3 regions of the Ureibacillus chungkukjangi genome follow, and region 1 is predicted to be linked to each of the others. Evidence: riboswitches for the same ligand, from Rfam matches in the RefSeq annotation. Region 1 holds a riboswitch; each other region holds the start of a gene.
What was found. Region 1 has a riboswitch for cobalamin ahead of LG296_RS11855 (hypothetical protein). Riboswitches for the same ligand answer to the same signal wherever they lie in the genome.
Positions count from the first base shown of each region.

Region 2: it holds a riboswitch for cobalamin, as region 1 does, so the genes downstream of both, metE (5-methyltetrahydropteroyltriglutamate--homocysteine S-methyltransferase) here and LG296_RS11855 (hypothetical protein) in region 1, are expected to answer to the same signal.
Region 3: it holds a riboswitch for cobalamin, as region 1 does, so the genes downstream of both, LG296_RS18175 (glutaredoxin) here and LG296_RS11855 (hypothetical protein) in region 1, are expected to answer to the same signal.

Region 1 covers NZ_CP085009.1:2,380,986-2,387,704, reverse strand. The annotation lists gene LG296_RS11865 (metal ABC transporter permease) at 1-526, shown strand, start outside; gene LG296_RS11860 (Fur family transcriptional regulator) at 523-933, shown strand; cobalamin riboswitch at 1,006-1,183, shown strand; gene LG296_RS11855 (hypothetical protein) at 1,344-1,895, shown strand; gene LG296_RS11850 (ABC transporter substrate-binding protein) at 1,892-2,833, shown strand; gene LG296_RS11845 (bifunctional adenosylcobinamide kinase/adenosylcobinamide-phosphate guanylyltransferase) at 2,900-3,466, shown strand; gene cobS (adenosylcobinamide-GDP ribazoletransferase) at 3,478-4,251, shown strand; gene LG296_RS11835 (histidine phosphatase family protein) at 4,224-4,823, shown strand; gene LG296_RS11830 (bifunctional adenosylcobinamide kinase/adenosylcobinamide-phosphate guanylyltransferase) at 4,775-5,194, shown strand; gene LG296_RS11825 (ECF transporter S component) at 5,195-5,689, shown strand; gene LG296_RS11820 (hypothetical protein) at 5,686-6,363, shown strand; gene LG296_RS11815 (hypothetical protein) at 6,431-6,719, opposite strand, start outside.
Region 2 covers NZ_CP085009.1:3,697,713-3,704,431, reverse strand. The annotation lists gene LG296_RS18290 (diguanylate cyclase domain-containing protein) at 1-478, shown strand, start outside; gene LG296_RS18285 (iron chaperone) at 653-1,003, shown strand; gene LG296_RS18280 (sigma-70 family RNA polymerase sigma factor) at 1,130-1,681, shown strand; gene LG296_RS18275 (helix-turn-helix transcriptional regulator) at 1,666-2,073, shown strand; gene LG296_RS18270 (FtsW/RodA/SpoVE family cell cycle protein) at 2,063-3,376, shown strand; gene LG296_RS18265 (peptidase E) at 3,445-4,149, shown strand; cobalamin riboswitch at 4,226-4,402, shown strand; gene metE (5-methyltetrahydropteroyltriglutamate--homocysteine S-methyltransferase) at 4,555-6,719, shown strand, end outside.
Region 3 covers NZ_CP085009.1:3,678,117-3,684,835, reverse strand. The annotation lists gene LG296_RS18190 (LysE/ArgO family amino acid transporter) at 1-219, shown strand, start outside; gene LG296_RS18185 (YjcZ family sporulation protein) at 403-543, shown strand; gene LG296_RS18180 (bifunctional UDP-sugar hydrolase/5'-nucleotidase) at 599-2,068, opposite strand; cobalamin riboswitch at 2,155-2,332, shown strand; gene LG296_RS18175 (glutaredoxin) at 2,464-2,688, shown strand; gene nrdI (class Ib ribonucleoside-diphosphate reductase assembly flavoprotein NrdI) at 2,685-3,041, shown strand; gene nrdE (class 1b ribonucleoside-diphosphate reductase subunit alpha) at 3,041-5,134, shown strand; gene nrdF (class 1b ribonucleoside-diphosphate reductase subunit beta) at 5,122-6,096, shown strand; gene LG296_RS18155 (MerR family transcriptional regulator) at 6,228-6,719, shown strand, end outside.

The DNA.
Region 1 (6,719 bases):
TTTTGTTTCATTGGCAAGCGGCTTTAACACGGATTTAATGAGCTATTTATTTGGTTCGGTTTCAGCTGTCTCGAGGCAAGACCTATGGGTTGTAGTAAGTATTGCCATTGTGGTCATTATATTTATCTTTTTATTCTTTAAAGAAATGTTTGTCTTAGCCTTTGATGAAGAATATGCCCATGCAAGTGGGCTACCAGCAAAATGGATTCATTTCTTATTCATGCTTGTAGTGGCATTAGTGATTGCTGCAAGTATGCGAATTGTTGGGATTTTATTGGTTTCATCATTAATCACTTTACCTGTTGCAGCGAGTATGCGAATTGCAAAAGGATTTAAACAAACGATTATCTATTCGATTCTTTTCGGGGAAGCGGCTGTTATAATAGGGTTAATAAGTGCGTATTATTTGAACCTCGCACCGGGGGGAACAATCGTAGTAACATCAATTATAATTTTATTGATTGTGATCCTCGTTAAAAAGCTTTTACTTAAAACAAATGCAAAAGAAAGGGGAGCAGTTAAGTGAATTTAACAAAAGCATGGGAAATATTAAAGGATAATGGTTATAAAAAAACAGATAAACGAGAGTTAATATTGAATATGTTCGAAGAAACTGAAAAATATTTAACTGCAAAGGATCTCTTATCTGTTTTGAAAAAAGATTTTCCTGGCATGAGCTTTGATACAATATATCGTAATTTATCTACATTTGTTGATCTTGGTATTTTAGAAGAAACAGAGTTGAATGGTGAAAGAAATTTCCGTATGCAATGTGAATCTGATCACCACCATCATCACTTTATTTGCATGGAATGCGGGAATGTAAAGGAAATTTCAATTTGTCCAATGGAAATGCTAAATGAAAAGCTTCCAGGATATACAATTGAAGCCCATAAATTCGAAATCTATGGAAAATGCACAAGCTGCAATTAGTCATAAGTAATGTTTAGTTATAAATTTAAATACTATTATTTTGAAAAATATGTTATATTGCTTTTAAGTGAATATTGTTTGCAGGAAAAAGATGCGTATTAACGCTTAATTGGGAATTCGGTTAAATGCCGAAGCTGTATCCGCAACTGTATGTGTTAGTTTTGAAGAATAAGCCACTGTCTCAGGATGGGAAGGCTCTTTGAAATGCTATGCACAAGCCAGGAGACCTATCCTTTTCTGATCGTAACAAACCTCTTCGGAAATAAAGGGAATGTACGGCATAATTGAATGAATCTATTTGTATAAGTTTGTTCTGTAATCTTTTGCCATCCGTTATTTGGGTGGCTTTTTATATTCTCTGAAATCTGAATTGGTCATTCACTAATCAAAATTTCATGGAGGTGAGGATAATTCGAAAGGATATTCGCTATAGCTGCTATCCGTTTATGCGTGAAAAAGGAAGTTTGGTTGATTATGAAATTCGAACAGATTCACTTACAACTAGAGTCGGAGCGATTTTGCCAATGTTAAATACAGATGAAGCATGCAAAGATGTGTATGAGGATTTACAAGTCATCCAGCCACTATGCTATCATTTGAACGGCTCTGTACGTGGGAAATTGGCGATTTCACAGGAAGATTTACAATGGTTGAGTAGTCGCTATGATTATTATGTTGAAGAGGTAGGAGAAGTGATTAAGCAATTTTTATTGCCTCAAGGTAGTGAAGTGGGTTCCTTGCTTCATATCTGTCGTAGCGAAGCAAAAAAATCCTACCGTGCGCTACATAAAGTAAGCGAAGAACGTGATGTACCTGAAATATTGTTCGATTACTTGGGGTTACTTGCAAACGTATTTTTTGTAATGGCTGTCTATTCAAATCAAAAGCATGAAGTAAAGGAAATTCCATTTATAAGTAAATCTTACCCAACAAAGAAAAAAAGAAAAGAGGAAATACGATGAAAGCTATAAACAAAAAATGGCTAGCACCTCTAGCTATTTCATTATTATTAGTTGGTTGTTCAACTTCAGTTGAGCCAGCCAAAAAAGATGATGCGAGCACTACAGAAGAATCTGGTGCTTATACAGTGATTGATGATCGTGGAGTGGAAGTGACGTTTGAGGAAGTACCAAAAACAATCGTATCCTTACAACCAAGTAATACTGAAATTTTATTTGAATTAGGGGTAGGCGAGCAAATAATCGGTGCAACGGAATTTGATACATACCCTGAAGAAGCACTTGAAATTGAACGTATTTCAGATTCTATGACTATTAATACCGAAAGAGTAGTTGAATTGCAGCCTGACGTAATATTTGCATATACAGTTGGGGAAGAAACACATATCGAACAATTAGATAATGCTGGGCTGAAGGTATTTGTTATTCAAACTGCTTCAACTATCGAAGATGTTTATGGAGATATTGAGCAAATTGCAGAAGTATTAAAAGTTGAAGAAAAAGCAGATGAAATTGTTACTGGAATCGAAAATCAAATTGAAGCGGTTCAAGAAAAAACGGTCTCTCTAGATAAAAAGGAAAAAGTTTACTTTGAAATCTCGCCATCGCCTGATATTTGGTCAGTTGGCTCTGGTACTTTCCAGCAAGAGCTAATTGAAGCTGCTGGAGTTGAAAACATTTATGCCGATCAGCAAAGCTGGTTTGCAGTATCAGAAGAAGATTTAATTATTCGTAATCCAGAAGCGATTATAACTACTGTAAATTATAGTGAGGATCCAAAAGGCGAAATTTTAGCACGTGAAGGATGGTCAAATATTACGGCTGTTCAAAATGAAGAGGTTTATGAACTGAACGCTGATATCTTAGATCGTCCAGGACCACGAATCGGGGAAGCGATTGAACTAATTGCTTCAACCATTTATCCGGAAATTTTTAACTAAGTGAAATGTAAGGAGCAAATTCTTAAGTTGAATTTGCTCTTTTCGAATTTTAAGGAGAAGGTACAAATGAGTAAACTCATCTTTATAACTGGTGGCGTTCGAAGTGGTAAAAGTGCTTTCGCTGAGGATTATGCCAAGGAGCTCTATCAGAAATTTGAACGCAAAAATTTATATTATATAGCGTCAGGTGTTGCTTTTGATAGAGAAATGACTGAGCGTATCAAACGGCATCAGGCTGATCGTAAAAAGGCGGCTATCCAGTGGAAAACAATAGAAATTCAAGATGAAGTGGTGTTTAGTGAAGTAATTTATCCAGCTAATTCTGTAATTCTATGGGAGTGTATAACAACCTGGTTAAGTAATGTGTTATACAAAACAGAGCAGCTTGACAGTATCGAACGCATAATTGAAATCGAAAAGTATATTAAAACTTTAAAAAAACAGCTACTTCAATGGACCAAGGATGGCGCAATTGTAATACTTGTATCCAACGAAATTTTTGATGAGCAGAGTTCAACCTACTCAGAAGTGAATTACTATCGTTCTCTTTTAGGCATACTTCATCAATGGATTGTACATCACAGTGACGAGGCCTATGAAATGGATTATAGTAAGATTAAACGTTGGAAATAGAGGTGCTTATTTTGAAAAATAGCTTTATTGGATTCCTTTTATCCTTTCAGTTTTTCTCTTCATTGCCCATTCGAAAGCAATTGCCTATGAATCAGAAAACTGTAAGTGCAATGTATGCAATGCTACCAGCTTTAGGGATTTTAATGGGTGGTACGATTAGTGTCCTTTATTTAGTAAATGAACAATATCTACAACTTACGAATTTATTATTTGCTATATTAGTTGTTATTGCCGGTATTGTTATGACCGGGGGCTTACACTTAGATGGATGGATTGATATGGGAGATGCTTATTTCTCATATCAGGACAAAGCGCGTCGTCTTGAAATTTTGGAGGATCCTCGAGTGGGTGCCTTTGGTGCTATTAGTTTAGTAGTGTTGGTGTTATTAAAAATAGGCTTTGTTTTTGAACTACTACATAATGATTCAGAAGGGATCATTATATTTTTCATAGCTGTTCCTCTATTAAGTCGATTAGGACTACTAGTCTACTTTGTTACTACGCATACGATTAAAGAAAAAGGGTTAGCTGCTTACTTTAAATCGCAGGTTAACCCGCAGAAGATATGGACTGCATTCACTATATATACGCTTTTATTTGCTATAATTACATATTTCTACATAGGTATAGTTAGTTACGTATTAGTTACATGCCTACTAGTGTTTGTTACTTTATATCGTAAGTGGACAATTAAGAATTTTGGCGGGATGACTGGAGATTTAGCAGGAGCACTTAACGAAGTGCTGGAGGTGTTCCTATGGGGAATAATTGTATTGTTCATTTAATAAGGCATGAACAAACGGCTGCCAATATAAAAAGAAAATACATTGGCTGGACAGATGAATCAATACTTTCAAAAGAAAATTACTTTGACGTTCCGATAAGAGCAAATGTGGTTTATGGGAGTGATTTAAAGAGGTGTAAAGAAACAGCAGAGCTTTACTTTCCAGCTGCGACTTATTCAGCGAATTCACAACTGCGAGAATTGAATTTTGGAGATTTTGAAATGAAAACCTATGAGGAGCTTCAAGATATTTCGCAGTATCGGCAATGGATTGAGGATCCACAAAATAATACTCCTCCTAATGGCGAAGCCTATCAAGTATTTGTAAAGAGAGTACTTTCTTGTTTTCATCAAATTATTTCAGAGAATAAGGAATATACATTTATCGTTCACGGTGGTGTTATAAGAGCAATACTAGCAAGCTTTGCTCCTGTTGAAGAAGAGTTTCGAAAAATAAAAGCTTCTCACAGAATGATTTATACACTTAAGTGGTGTGATTTTTCATATGTAAGGGAGGGGAAACGATGCAGGTTATTATTGGAGGAGCCAATAATGGCAAAAGAAAATTTGTAAAACAACAATTAATGCAGCACCCATCTGGGAAAATTCATTTCTTCGAGGGTGAATTGCCAAAAAAAGATTCGTTCTCAACAGAGGACATCTTAGTCATAGGGAACTTTAAAAATATAATTCTTCCAAAAGTTCATTTAGATGAAGTGGTGATAGCAGAGGAAATTTTTAATAGACTTATTGAGTTGAATAAACAAGCACGTGTTATTTGTATTTGTACGGATATTGGCAGAGGTGTTGTACCCATGGAAAAGGAAGAAAGAAAATTGCGTGATGCCTGTGGTCGATTATATCAAAATCTCATTAGTGAAAGTGAAGATGTAATTCGAATTTGGTATGGGCTACCGGAAGTATTAAAGGGTGAGGGATTGTAGATGAGCACTTCAAAATTAAGGTTAATGATATTGACAGCTTTAGTTGCTGCGATTTGTGTGATAGGTAGCTTTATAAAGGTACCGGGAATCCTGACAACGGCCGCCCTGGATTCAGCACCAGCATTTATAAGCGTTGCTTTTTTACCTCCACTTTTTTCAGGTATCGCTGGAGCATTAGGACATTTAGCGACTGCCTTAACGTCAGGCTTTCCATCAGGACCATTCCATATCTTAATTGCCTTTGAAATGCTGATTGTCACAGCTGTATTTAATATTTTACATAAAAAAGGCTATAAAATTTTGAAGTGGATTTTTCTAATACTTGGTAATGGTGTCCTCGCAGCCATACCTTTTTATTTTCTTATCTCGCCAGCGTTTTTTATAGCTGCAGTTCCGAGCTTACTAATTGCAACAATCATTAATGCGCTAATTACGGCTATTGTGCTTCCTATAATGGGAAAAGTATTTAGTGAGGGGAAAGTGTCGAATCTATGAGAAATGCCGTTAAAATAGATGCTAGTACGGTTATAACAGTAGATAATTCAGGCTGTATTGGTGAAAAGGCTTTAGATGCTGTACATGTACCAAATGAATTAACAGCATACTATTCTGCGCGAGTTGTTTTGTTAGAGCAATGGTGTGCGGGTGCGGAGCCAACTAATATCTTCTTATCGAACTTTACTGGGGAGGTTGCCTGGAAGGATTATATTAAGGGAATTGAAAAGGCATTTGACGAGATTGGTTTAGCTGTACCGCCAATTAACGGATCAACTGAATCAAATTTTAATTCATTGCAATCGGGTATAAGTTTAGTAGTGGTTGGAAAAGTGCAATATGAGATATCTAAAGAAAACCTTCAATGGTTTGTAATTGGGAAGCCATTAGTCGGTCAAGAGGTAATTGAAGAAACTCAACATGTTGCAAAGCTAAATGAACTTTATAATTTAGTAAAATTAAAAATCGTAAAACAAATTTGGCCAGTTGGCTCGAAAGGGATATTAGCAGAACTGGAAAGAATCCTACCAGGAGGTAAATTTGAATGCTCATTAGATTTGGAGAAAACAAGTGGTCCAGCAACCGCAGTTATTGTAGGTATACCACAGATGGATCTAGGGGAGTTTGAAAAGCAAATTTCGACTTGCTATGAGCCGGTCAGAGTATTTATATAGACTTTATATAGAAGACAAACAAAGCCCAGTAGCCATTGCTACTGGGCTTGAAATCGTTATGGATTATCTATTTTTTGTCCTGACCGATTGAGGACAGGTATTGATCTACATATAAAAAATACGCCTTGTCACAATATTTTTTTATCATTTGTGAAAAAGACCCCTCACGTATTTCAAGAACAGCTGCTTTTACAAACTGTGATTGATCCTCAAGAAACGTTTGAATTTGCTCCTTTGTACCATCCAATGCATTGAAATATCTTTGATACCTTGCTCGCTGGATGATGTCCTGTAATTGGTACTTTTCCAGCACATTTAAAATCCATTCGTTTAAGCCAGTCGCTAAATATAATGAG
Region 2 (6,719 bases), 1.3 Mb from region 1:
AGGAATTCCGAATCGTAGACTTTTTCAAGAAAAGCTAATGCAAATTATAAAAGAGACAAACCGTTATGAACGGAAGTTTGCCATTATATATATGGATATAGATGATTTTAAGGGAATAAATGATATGTTAGGCCATGATGCTGGCGATGAATTGTTAAAGCAGTTTGCTAAAAGAGTTCAATTTTGTCTTCGAGAAAGTGATACATTTGCCAGACAGGGTGGAGATGAATTTACTATTCTTCTTTGTGAAATCAAGGAAGAGCAGGATGCGGTAATTATTGCAGAGCGAATACTTGCTGCTCTACAGAATCCCTGGACGATCAGTAATTATGAATTTACTACAACATCAAGTCTAGGTGTAGCGTTTTACCCTAAAGACGGTACCTCCTTTGCGGAACTAATGAAGTATGCAGATAAAGCAATGTATGAGGCCAAGGAAACGGGAAAAAATATGGTTAGGGTTTATGATAATAAGTAAAAATGAGTATTCACTTAAGACAAACACCATTCTGAGGAAAATCAAAAACGTGAAAATATGGAAACACAGAAATGTACGATTATTAAGTTGCACAGCTACATCCCTTTTGGATATGATTGTCCAAAAGGGTGTTTTATTTTGGGAGGGATTCATATAGAAGCAACTATAGAGTTTATGGAGAAAATTGATGACCCACAACATCGCGCGCGGGTGGAAGAGATTTTTGGCTGGATTACTGAGGAATTTCCTAATTTACAACTAGAAATAAAGTGGAATCAGCCTATGTTTACAGACCATGGGACCTATATCATTGGCTTTTCTACAGCGAAGCAGCATTTAAGCGTTTCACCAGAGGAATTTGGTATGGATCACTTTGCAGAAGATATTGCTCAAGCCGGATACAGTGCTACCAAGGGTCTGTTTCGCATTAAGTGGAATGAGCCCGTCAATTACGAGCTGCTAGAGAAAATGATTGCCTTTAACATCATCGATAAGGCAGAATGTACAACGTTTTGGCGGAAGTAAGATGTAGAATCTAAGTGTAGAAAGTTGGGCCTCCACAATTAGAGGAGCCAACTTTTTTTATTTATCCCAAATTATAAAACTTTATATTTATGAGCCTCGTCTAATTGTCGAAATGGAGGGGAGTATGTGGAAGAAATAATGAGTCCTTTAGTAACAGCAGTCAATCACGAAGAATTGATTGATGAACTAATGCGTACATATGGTCAGGAAATTCAACAGCTTGTTTATTCTTATGTTCATAATGAAACAATTGCTGAGGATTTGACGCAAGAAATATTTGTGAAATGTTTTAAATCATTAGACTCCTTTAAAGGAAAATCCTCCATCAAAACATGGCTTTGGAGAATCGCCATTAATCATTCCAAGGATTACTTGAAAAGCTGGTATAGCAGGAGTGTGAAGGCTGCAGATGATTTTAGTTATATTGCCAATGAAAGTAGCGATAGTATCGAGCAAACAATTATTCAGCAAGATGAGGATGTACAGCTTGCTTATGCTGTCATGCAGTTGCCTATTAAATATCGTGAGGTAATCTATTTATTTTACTACGAGGAATGCTCGATTAAAGAAATTGCAGCTGTACTCGAAGTAAATCAAAATACGATAAAATCTCGATTGCGTAAAGGGAAGTCGGTATTAAAAGAACGATTGGAGGGGTCCAGATGGAAGAACGATTAAAAGGGTTGAAAAAAGCAATGAACACGCATACATTTCGTCAAGTGAAATTTACAGATGAACATCGTCAAAAAGTAAACCAACAAATTGAAGAAATAGATCTTTCAGGGATTATATTTCCTTTATTGACTCAATCGAAAACTGGATTTGAATTAACACAGCTTCTGCATGTTAGGGGGATTAAAAGCATTCTCAATAATGAAGGTGCAATCTATACAACATTGCATGAAGAAGAGTTGCAAGGAATGTTGGAGTCTTACTGGTCCGATGAGGGTGAAAAGCATTATACATTAACTAAAAAAGGACTGAAGGTATTACAAAAGCAACAGCTTGCAAAAAGACGTGAAAATTCTTTAAAGCAATTATTCAATGAGGTGACGCCAAATGAAAATTAGTTACTTTCTGGAAAAGGTATCAGCTCAAATGCACTCTAAGGAAGCAAAGGAATACGTGAAAAGTGAGTTAAGCCAACATATGCAACAATCCAAACAATCCTGGGTAAAAAGAGGATATAGTGAAGTTGAAGCCGAGAAAAAGGCTGTAAAAGAAATGGGTAGTCCATTAACACTTGGGAAATCTCTAAATAAGCTACATAAACCCAAAATAGACTGGATGCTTGTTATCTTGTTAAGTGTTACTCTACTACTCAGTTTTTTACCTATACTGGCACTGGATAAAGGAATGTATTTGGAAATCACAAACTTCACTTTACCAACCATGTTACAAAATAAAACGATTTCTATAATCATTGGCTTTAGTATAGCAATAGGGTTCATGTTTATTGATTATCGAAAACTAAAGAGATACGGTTATTTGTTTTACGGTGTGGGGGTAGGACTGTTAATTGCAATTTCTCAATTTGCGAATAAGATTATAAACGGAGAGTCAATAATTTCTTTAGGGATTATTGATGTCCAGGCATGGGTGGCAATCCCGTTCTTATTAATGGCCTGGGCATCCTTTTTTAGTAATTCAGCCTTTAAATTATGGAAAGGTATAGCCCTATATGTATTTTCAATTTACTTTTTACTTTTTATTCCGAGTTTATCTATGATTTTTATCTATTCGGTCTTTGTGGCTGTTTTATTCCTGAAAAGTCGTTTTTCTCTTAAAGAGAAAATATGTACAGTGGGAGCAGTTATTCTAATTGTAATTGGAGTAGTATTTTACCATATTATAGCTTTTAGAAATGGTAGTCTTGCCAATTATCAGATCAGTAGAATATTGGGTTTTATAAGCCCGAACAAGTATGCTGATGAAAGCGGCTATATCTATGTAACTTTAGAAAATGCCATGAAAAGTGCAGGTTTATTTGGAGCAGAAAATTTGATGAATCTCCCTGATCCGCATACAAATCTTGTCCTTGGAAACATAATTCAAACATATGGTTTTTTAGCTGGAATAGTTTTATTTGCTATATTATCAATATTTCTCATAAGGTTTTGGTTGATATCAAGGGCTATCAAAGACCCTTTTGGAAAATTACTCACTATTGGAGGCGTAACGCTATTTGCTACCCAATTCCTTTATAGTGTAGCCATGAATTTTGGGTTAGTCCCTGTTAGCACAATGTCCTTGCCATTTATGAGCTATGGCATTATGCCGACTGTGTTAAATGCGTTTATCGTTGGGATAGTATTAAGCGTATATAGAAGAAAACATTTTATCCCCTTAAAAGAGGATTATCAGGCAAGTTAATCTAAATAAATAATAGTAACGCTAATCGGACAAAGACCGATTGGCGTTTTTTTGGAAGGAGGGTAATTATGAGACAAATCATAGCGATGGGCGGAGGAGGCTTCTCTATGGAACCCGACAATCTAGCCCTAGATGAGTATATTTTGAAGCAGGTAAACAAAGAGATTCCAAAGGTTTGTTTTGTTCCGACGGCTGGAGGAGATCAGGACAATTATATTGAGAGATTTTACAGAGCATTTCATAGCTTAAATTGTGAAACAAACCATTTATCTTTATTTGATGCAAACTTTGAGAAGCTTGAAGAATTTGTATTTGAACAGGATATCATTTATGTTGGTGGCGGGAGCACTAGAAATATGCTTGTGCTATGGAAGGAATGGGGCTTAGATGATATTTTGAGAAGGGCATATGAAAAAGGAATCGTTCTTGCTGGTTTAAGTGCAGGCTCAATTTGTTGGTTTGAGGAAGGCTTAACAGACCCATTGAATGGACCTTTATATAAAATAGATTGCTTGGGATTGTTAAAAGGGAGCAATTGCCCACATTACGATGGGGAAAATAAGCGCAGGCCATCCTATCAGCAATTAATCTTAGCCGATGAAATAAAAGCAGGCTATGGAGTGGATGATGGAGTAGCGTTACATTTTATCGATGAAGCTTTAACAAAAACAGTTAGCTCAAGACCAGAAGCAAGGGCATATTATGTGAAACATGAGGGCAGTGAAGTTGTAGAAAGTGAAATTACACCAATCTATTTAGGTGGGAATGGATAAGGTTAAATCTGTAATGTGAGATTTCTGAAATTTTAGTTTATAAAAATAGCTATATATGATATAGTGAAAAACAATTACATAACGTGTAAGAATAGGTGCTTATGAGAATAAGCTTAAAAGGGAAGCTTGGTGCAAATCCAACACTGTCCCGCAACTGTAATTCGGAGCGAATCTGTTAGCCACTGTGAAAACGGGAAGGCATGAGGAGCGTTGATGATAAGTCAGGAGACCTGCCTAATTCTAGTACACACCCAATGCCTACGTGGAAATAGGTGGTGTTCTGTGCGAAATAATCGTAAATTTCTTTTACGCTTTTTTAGTCATGCATAGATAAATCCGAAGCTATTTCTGAACATAGAAATAGCTTTTTTCTTTTGGGTTATGTAGAAAAAAGGAGGCGTATATATGAATGTCGTAAGTACAGTAGTTGGTTACCCTTATATAGGTGAAAACCGTGAATGGAAAAGGATTGTTGAAGGATTTTGGAAAAAAGAACTAACAGAGCAACAATTTGAACAGCAGATGAAAGCAATACGTTTGGAGCATATCCAGCGCCAGCAAGCTTTAGGCTTAGATTTAATACCTATCGGTGATTTTACCTATTACGATCGTATGCTTGATCTAGCGATGATGTTTAATATTATTCCAAACCGCTATAATAACTTGCTAGAAAAAGAATCTGCACTCACTTGTTATTATGCAATGGCAAGAGGAACAGAACAGGCTGTAGCTTGTGAAATGACTAAATGGTTTAATACCAATTATCACTATATTGTGCCTGAGTATGAAGGCCAGCATTTATATGTAACCGAAAATAGATTGTTAGCTTACTTTTTAGAGGCAAAAGAAGAGCTAGGCCTTCTAACAAAACCGACTTTAATTGGACCCTATACCTTTGTTGATTTATCAAAGGGATATGATGAGAAAACACGTGCAGCGTTTATATTAGCTCTCATTCCTCTTTATGCTCAGGTTTTAAAAGAGCTGGTAGACGCTGGAGCGGAGTGGATTCAACTAGAGGAGCCCTCACTAACGAAGAGTCTGTCATCTAAGGAAGCGCGGTTAGTAGAAGAAATCTATAAACAACTAACAGAGGCAGTCCCAGAGGCAAACATAATGCTGCAAACTTATTTTGAAGCGTTGACAAACTATGAAAATCTTATTCAATTGCCTGTTGCAGGGATTGGTCTTGACTTTGTTCATGGAAAAAAAGAAAACCTGGAGGCGCTTCGAAAATCAGGCTTCCCGAAAGACAAAGTATTAAATATCGGTATAGTAAATGGTCGAGATATTTGGTCTGCCAATTTAGCTGAAGTGGCAAGTGATGTCCAAGCCATCCTTAATTTAAGTAATGCTAACGATTTATGGGTTAGTAGTTCTTGTAGTTTGCAGCATGTACCTGTTACAACGGCTAATGAGCGAAAGCTGGATTCCGTTTTACTTAACGCCCTATCATTTGCCGATGAAAAGATAAACGAAATCGTTCATGTCGCACATTTCTTGAGCACTCAGCACTGGGCAAAAGAGGGGATTGTATCAGAAAGTATGGAATGCATTAGAGCCCTTGCTACACATCCGGTTAGAAACAATGCTCGTGTAAATGATTTAGTTAAATCAATTTCAAATCAGGATTTCGTAAGGTTAGAAAGCTTTGAAGAACGCCGTGAAATTCAAAAAACAGCATTAGGATTGCCTGATTTTCCAACGACGACAATTGGTAGTTTTCCGCAATCACCAGCAGTAAAGAAAACACGTGCAGCCTGGCGGAAAAATGAGCTTACAAATGAGGAATATGCAGCCTTTATAAAAGAGGAAACTGCGCGTTGGATTGCTATTCAGGAAGAAATCGGTCTAGATGTATTAGTCCATGGAGAATTTGAGAGAACAGATATGGTCGAGTATTTTGGGGAGCAGCTAACTGGATTCGCCTTTACTGAAAAAGCCTGGGTAGTTTCCTACGGGTCACGCTGTGTGAAGCCACCAATTATTTATGGGGATGTTGAGTGGTCAGAGGCAATGACCGTGAAGGAAGTAGTGGATGCTCAAAGCCTAACGTCTAAATATGTAAAAGGGATGTTAACGGGACCTGTTACGATTTTGAATTGGTCATTTGTTCGAAATGATATTCCTCGAGAAGCAGTTGCTAACCAAATTGCGCTAGCGCTACGCAAAGAAGTAGAGGCCTTGGAACAAGCGGGCATTCAAATTATTCAGGTAGATGAGCCAGCCCTGCGTGAAGGCCTGCCACTTCGAAGAGAAGATTGGTCAACTTATTTAGAGTGGGCGGTTAATGCGTTTAAACTGGCAACATCCAGTGTGAAAAATGAAACCCAGATTCATACACATATGTGCTATTGCGAGTTCAACGATTTTTTAGATCCGATTCGAGCTCTTGATGCAGATGTGATTTCATTGGAAACATCAAGAAGTCATGGAGAATTGATTGCCTCACTAAAAGAAAATCCATACGAGCTAGGAATAGGTCTAGGTGTTTATGATATTCACAGTCCACGTATACCTCAGGTTGAAGAGATGGAAACTATTTTAAAGGAAAGTCTGGAAGTCTTATC
Region 3 (6,719 bases), 1.3 Mb from region 1:
ATAGGAACCAGTGCTATTAAGTACAGTGGGCAAGAGCAATTCTTGTTTACATTGGCTTGTGTAGTCGTGTCTTGGATTTGGTTTTTGGGCTTAGTAACTTTAGGAGCAATTTTGAAAAAATTCCACATTCCAAACAAAATTTTTATTTTATTTAATAAATGCTCAGCTCTTTTTATTTGGGGAACTGCTCTGTACTTGCTTATGGGTATTTTTAGTTAAACCCTAAAAAGGAAATCATAAAAATAAAAATGTATTTGAGCCTTTTAAAATCCTGTGTAAAAGCTACGCCTATAGGGTTTTCCACTACAAACTAGGCATTCTCACCAATACATTCGTCTAGAACACAATATCAAAGGTGCATATATTGATACTGAGTTCGACGAAATGAGGAGGTGTTTTAGAATGGGTAAAAGTGTTGGCGGTGATTTCGGTTACGGAACTGGTGAAAACGGTTCATGGTTCGCTTTATTAGTAGTACTATTCATTCTTCTAATTATTGTTGGTGCTTACTACTTCGGTGGTAGCGGTGGATACGGCTTCTAATATTTAACAAAGTAGAAAAAGCTAGCCCTCCAAATTTTTTGGAGGGCTTTAGTAATTAGTACCGTACTTTAAAGTGTCCATGATTCGGAACAGCTTTAGGGAAGCAAGCTTGTAAATAGCCCTTAAATAAAAAAGGAACTGTTTGAGTTGCTTCATAAAGGATTTCTCGATTTTTTAATAAAGGAAAATCAACCCCGGTTAAACGATAGCTGTTGAATACTACCTGATAATGTTGATGCATTCCAAGTGGCTTACCCTCGAAAACTATCTCCTGTACACGTTGCCCCACTGGCTCCTTCACATCAAATACATAAGAAATTCCGCCCCAGAAATCATATTGATAGGCTTGTTGGGTACCAGGGAAAACATTTGTACTAAAATCAATTTCGCCAGCTTTATTGAGTGCTAAAACGGCGGCACTTAACTCCATTAATTCTTTTATTTCAGCCCCTGAAAGTGAAATGACCTGTAACTTATGCTCTCGTGGAGAATTCTTAAGTAAAACCCGATTGGTTATGCTACCTTTGAACCCACCTTTCTCCAAATACAAAAGATCACAAACAGAAATTTCGGCATTTGTAGCTTTGAGCTGCATGTCATGAGTTAGCTGTATAAAAGGATGGCTAGAAAGCCTGGAGGACAATAAACCCTTATATGAATAGTCATCCTGTATGTATGTGAGCTCTTGATCTAACCATTCTTCAACTTCTGCTGGATAAGAAAATTGACTATCCTCTAGTTGATGGAAGATTGCATGACTATGTCCCTCTTCAAAATCGATTTGAACCTCGAAAAAACCATTGCTGTGAGAAGTCGGTTGAATAATCAAAGTGTTCTGCAGCCTTGTATTTATATATAAATGCTGGTGACCAGTGATAAGTAAATCAATATCCTGAATCGTTTCTAGAATTTCATTTGCTTGATTTTCACCGGTTCTCGCTTGGAATACAGCCTCTGTTGAAGGGTCCTCGGAAAAGCCTCCATGATAGGAAACGATGAGATAATCAGGTTTTTCATGCTCTTTTACATAATCTACCCAGAAATGCAGTGCTTTTAAAGCGTCCTCAAATATTAGCTCCTTCACATATCCATGCTCGTCCCACATAGGTGTAAAGTGAGTAGTAGCACCTACAATGACAAACTTTTTTTCGTTAATGTTTTGCACGTAATACGGTTTAGCGAAGTCTTTGATATTGCAGCTAATCCAAGGAAAACGACAATCAGAGCGTAATTTTTCTAGAGCTAGAAGACTGTTATGAAATTCATGATTTCCTAAAATCGCAATATCATAGATTTGATTTGCTAGCTCAATCATTGGATGCTGGCTTTTTTGGATGTGCTGATAATAAAAAGTGGCTGGACTACCATCAAGAAAATCTCCGTTATCAATTACTAAATCAGCATTTAAGGATTTCATTTGCTTGACTAATTTCTCAAAACGATCGAGTCGTCCATGGATATCACTCGTAACTAAGATGGAAAAGGACATATTTTTCACCACTAATTCTCTGTCTTTTTTTATCATATTTTTAGTATAGCAAATGAAGATTTACTCATTTACATAATATTAGAATTTATGCTACACTTATCTTCGTAAATTAAAACTATATATTGTGTTTGTTTTAACTAGGTACTACTACATGTAGTTTAATAGGGAAGTTCGGTGTAATTCCGACGCTGTCCCCGCAACTGTGATGCTGACAATGATTCGATACCACTGTGTTTTCATGGGAAGGGAATCAAAGGGTGAAGCTAAGCCAGGAGACCTGCCTAGTAAAACAGATCATTCATTTCTTCGGGGATTGAGAAATGGGGACGTACCCTTTTTCAATTCACTTAGGACGTTTCCATTTTTAGGCTATCTCTTTTCGAAGAGATAGCCTTTTTATTTTGAAAAATTACCACAAGGAGAGAGATTCGATGAAATTATATACAAAAACGGTATGTCCAAAATGCATGTGGGTAAAATCAGAGCTGGAAAAAGCGAAAGTTATAGTCGAAGAGGTCAATATCGATCATGAACCACATGAAAAAGAATTTCTTATTCAGTCAGGGTTACTAACAGTTCCAGTTTTAGAAATTGAAGGGCGCTTGATAGGGGACGTTAAAGAGATCATTTCGCAAATCGAGTTGGTTGCACAATGATTGCTTACGCAAGCAGAACTGGGAATGTACGTTATGTCGTTTCCAAAATACAGGGTGAAGCCGTGGAGATTAAAGAAGGACTTCAGCTGGACAAGCCTTATTTATTAATTACTTATACAGATGGGTTTGGAGATATTCCGACAAAGGTTGCCCAATTTTTAGAACATAATGGCTCTCTCTGTAAAGGTGTTGTAGTCAGTGGCAATAGCAACTTTGGTCATCACGTATTTGGTGGAGCAGGAGACAAAATAGTCTCACGCTATCAGGTGCCATTGGTACGGAAAATAGAATTGCGTGGATATCAAAAGGATTATGAAATGATTCAACAGTTTTATGAAACGAGGGTGATGTAATGAAGACGTATTTAAAGTTAAATAATGATGTGCTCAATCGCTATAACACAACGGGACAATTAGAGCTAGAAAAGGATCGTGAGGCTACACGACGTTACTTTTTAGAATATGTGAACGTTCGCTTGCGGTACTTTATCGATATTGAAGAAAAGCTTCGTTATTTAGTAGAGGAAGGTTATTACGAGAAAGAGTTTATTGAACTGTATGACTTAGAATTTATTAAACATTTATATAAAAAAGCATATGATTACAACTTTCGCTTTCCCTCTTTTATGAGTGCAAGTAAATTTTACGATAGTTATGCTATGAAGAGTCGTGATGGTGAAGAGATTCTTGAAAAATATGAGGATCGTATTGTGATAATTGCGTTGTATCTGGCTCAAGGAGATGCAGAATTAGCAGAACGAGCTGTGGAGGCGATGATGGAAGCCTATCAACCTGCTACACCAACAGCTTTAAATAGCGGGAAGAAGGCACGTGGGGAACTAGTAAGCTGCTTTAAGCTATCGATGGACGACTCTATGAATAGTATTGCTGAAAATATTGGCTATTGTTTGGAGCTTTCACGCCTTGGTGGTGGGGTGGGTGTTAACTTAACGGACTTGCGCCCATTAGGAGATCCAATTAAGGAAATCCAAAATCGGGCAAGTGGTGTAATACCGGTTGCTAAGCTTCTAGAAAATTCCTTTAGTTATTCTAATCAGCTCGGCCAACGTAACGGTTCGGGCGTTGTATACTTAAATATTTTCCATGCTGATATTGAGAATTTTATTTCTTCCAAAAAACCAAATGCAGATGACAAAATCCGTTTAGCGACATTGTCTACTGGGATAATTATTCCGAGTATTTTCTTTGAACTGATGAAGCGGGATAAGGATATTGTGCTCTTTAGTCCATACGATATTTACAAAGAATATGGAAAAAGAATGTCTGAAATTTCAATTTCGGAAATGTATCACGAGCTACTGGATAATCCAAGGGTTCGAAAAATTAAACGATTAAATGCGCGAAAGCTTTATACAGAAGTGAAAAAAGCGCAATTTGAATCTGGTTACCCTTTTGAAATTTTTGATGATAACGTGAATGAAGTGCACCCACTGAAAAATATTGGGCGCGTTCAAATGTCAAATCTATGTACGGAAATATTACAGGTGCAGCAAAAGAGTATTATCACAGATCAAGATGAACCGAATGACTATGGTTTGGATGTATCCTGTAATCTAGGCTCAATTGATATGCATGAGGCAAGTAAGGTAGCTGATTTTGGGAAGTTAGTTGATACGGCAATGAGGCTGTTAACGAATGTATCCCAAATGACTTATATCAAAAATGTACCATCTGTTGCTAAGGCAAATAAACTCATGCATTCAGTTGGTCTCGGTGTGATGAATTTGCACGGGCATTTAGTGACGCAAGGCATCATGTATGGCTCAAAGGAATCTATTGAATTTATAGATGGCTTTATGGAAGCTTTAAACTATTATTCTCTAAAAAGCTCGATGGAGATTGCGAAAGAGCGCGGAGAGACTTTTTATGGATTTGAAGAGAGTGAATATGCAAATGGAAACTATTTTGACTCGTATATCAATAAAGAGGAAAAGCCTTTCCAGACTGTTACAATACGAGCCCTAGGGAATGTGCCGATTATAACAGCAGCAATGTGGAAGGAGCTAGCTAAAGGTGTGAAAAAGTATGGTTTGTTCAATAGCTATAGAATGGCTGTTGCTCCTACTGGATCCATAAGTTATATAAGATCCTGCACGGCTTCCATCGCCCCCTCTACAGAACGCGTGGAGGTACGCGATTATGCCGATAGCCGCACCATTTACCCAATGCCATTCTTAAATAATGATAATGCTCACCTCTATGTTGAAGCATATGATGTCAATGCTTATGACCTAATCGATTTATATGCTGCTGCCCAAAAGCATGTGGACCAAGGGATTTCGATGACGCTCTATGTAACGGATGCGTGGACAACTGAACAGCTAGCCAAAATCTATATCTATGCTTGGATGCGCGGCATTAAATCAGTTTACTATGTACGTCAACGATTACAAACATTAGAGGAGTGTATAGCATGTCAAATATAATTTATGAGGCCGTCAATTGGAATAAACCGACAAGCGAGCTTGCACAAGTTTTTTGGGACCAACAATGGAAGCAGATTTGGTTCCCAGAAGAAATTGCAGTTAGTAAGGATGTGAAACAGTGGCAAAGCTTTGAGCATCAGGAAACATACAAAAAGGTATTTGCTGGGCTTACACTCCTTGATACCGTACAAACTAATATTGGCATGAACCAAATTGCTACCTATGCAACAGATTTACAGGAAAAAGCTGTTTTCACTGTTTTCGGGGCTTTTGAAGCCATCCATGCAAAATCTTACTCTTATATTTTCACTACTCTATGTACAAACACAGAAATTGACGAATTATTTGAGTGGGTAAAGAAAAACGAATATCTTCAGTACAAGGCAACTAAAATTGCGGATATCTACAACAATATAGAGGAAGGAAATTCAGAAAGCTTATGGAAGGCGATGTTCTCTTCCGTTATGCTAGAGTCCTTCTTATTCTATTCCGGCTTTTTCTATCCTCTCTATTTGGGCGGTCAAGGAATCCTGCGTAATTCAGCAGAGGTCATTTCGCTCATTTTACGAGATGAATCTATCCATGGAGTTGCAGTGGGCTTCTTTGCTCAGAATTTATTCAAGCAATTTTCGAAGCAGAAGCAAGAGGAGCTAACGGTTTGGGGATATGACCTTTTACTGGATTTATATCAAAATGAAATGGACTATACTGATGATTTATATGCAGAAACGGGCCTTTCCCCAGATGTAAAGGCATACGTACGCTATAACGCCAATAAGGCCTTGATGAATGTTGGCTTTGAAGCGATGTTCCCAGAGGAGGAAGTAAATCCAATTGTGATGAATGGGATTCGCAATGAAGGGTCTACTAATGACTTTTTTAGTCAAAAAGGCTCTTCCTATGCCAAAGCCAAAGTAGCATCTATTACTGATGAAACCTTTAATTTTAAAAATAGAATTTAAATATGAAACTCATAAAGGCTAAACTCTTGCTTTTGTGAGTTTTTCTTGCAATACATGTCTATATTTGTAGAACGATTTTTAAAGGAATGTAGTAATTTTTTGCGAACTGTATAGAGTAAGGGGTGATATGTATGTCAGATATAGCGGTAGTATCGGATACATCAACTGGTGAAGACCTTATTTATAATACGGTGGCAGTTAGTAAAATAGTAGGTGTTCAGGAAAGAACTCTAAGGAATTATTGCAGGCTAATGCAAAAGCATCATTACGACTTCCAAAAGAACAAAAATGGACATTTCATTTACTATAAAAAAGACATTGAAATGATTAAAAAAGTAGTCGATCTTAAAAACTCTAGCTCCCTGACGATCAAACAAGCTATAAGTGAAATCCTTGGTACAACTCCAGACGAACTAAAAGACAGTCTACAAAAAAAATTCACAGAAATGCACGACATAAACAATCTTCTAGAGGAATTTTCAGTATTTAAAAATGAGCAAATGGAATTCAATAAGAAGCTTCTTGAACAGTTAATTCAACAAGAGCAAACCTTCAAAACGAGTATTGAAGAGAGAGATAAGAAATTAATGTTTGCCATGAAGGAATCTATGGAAACAAGAAGG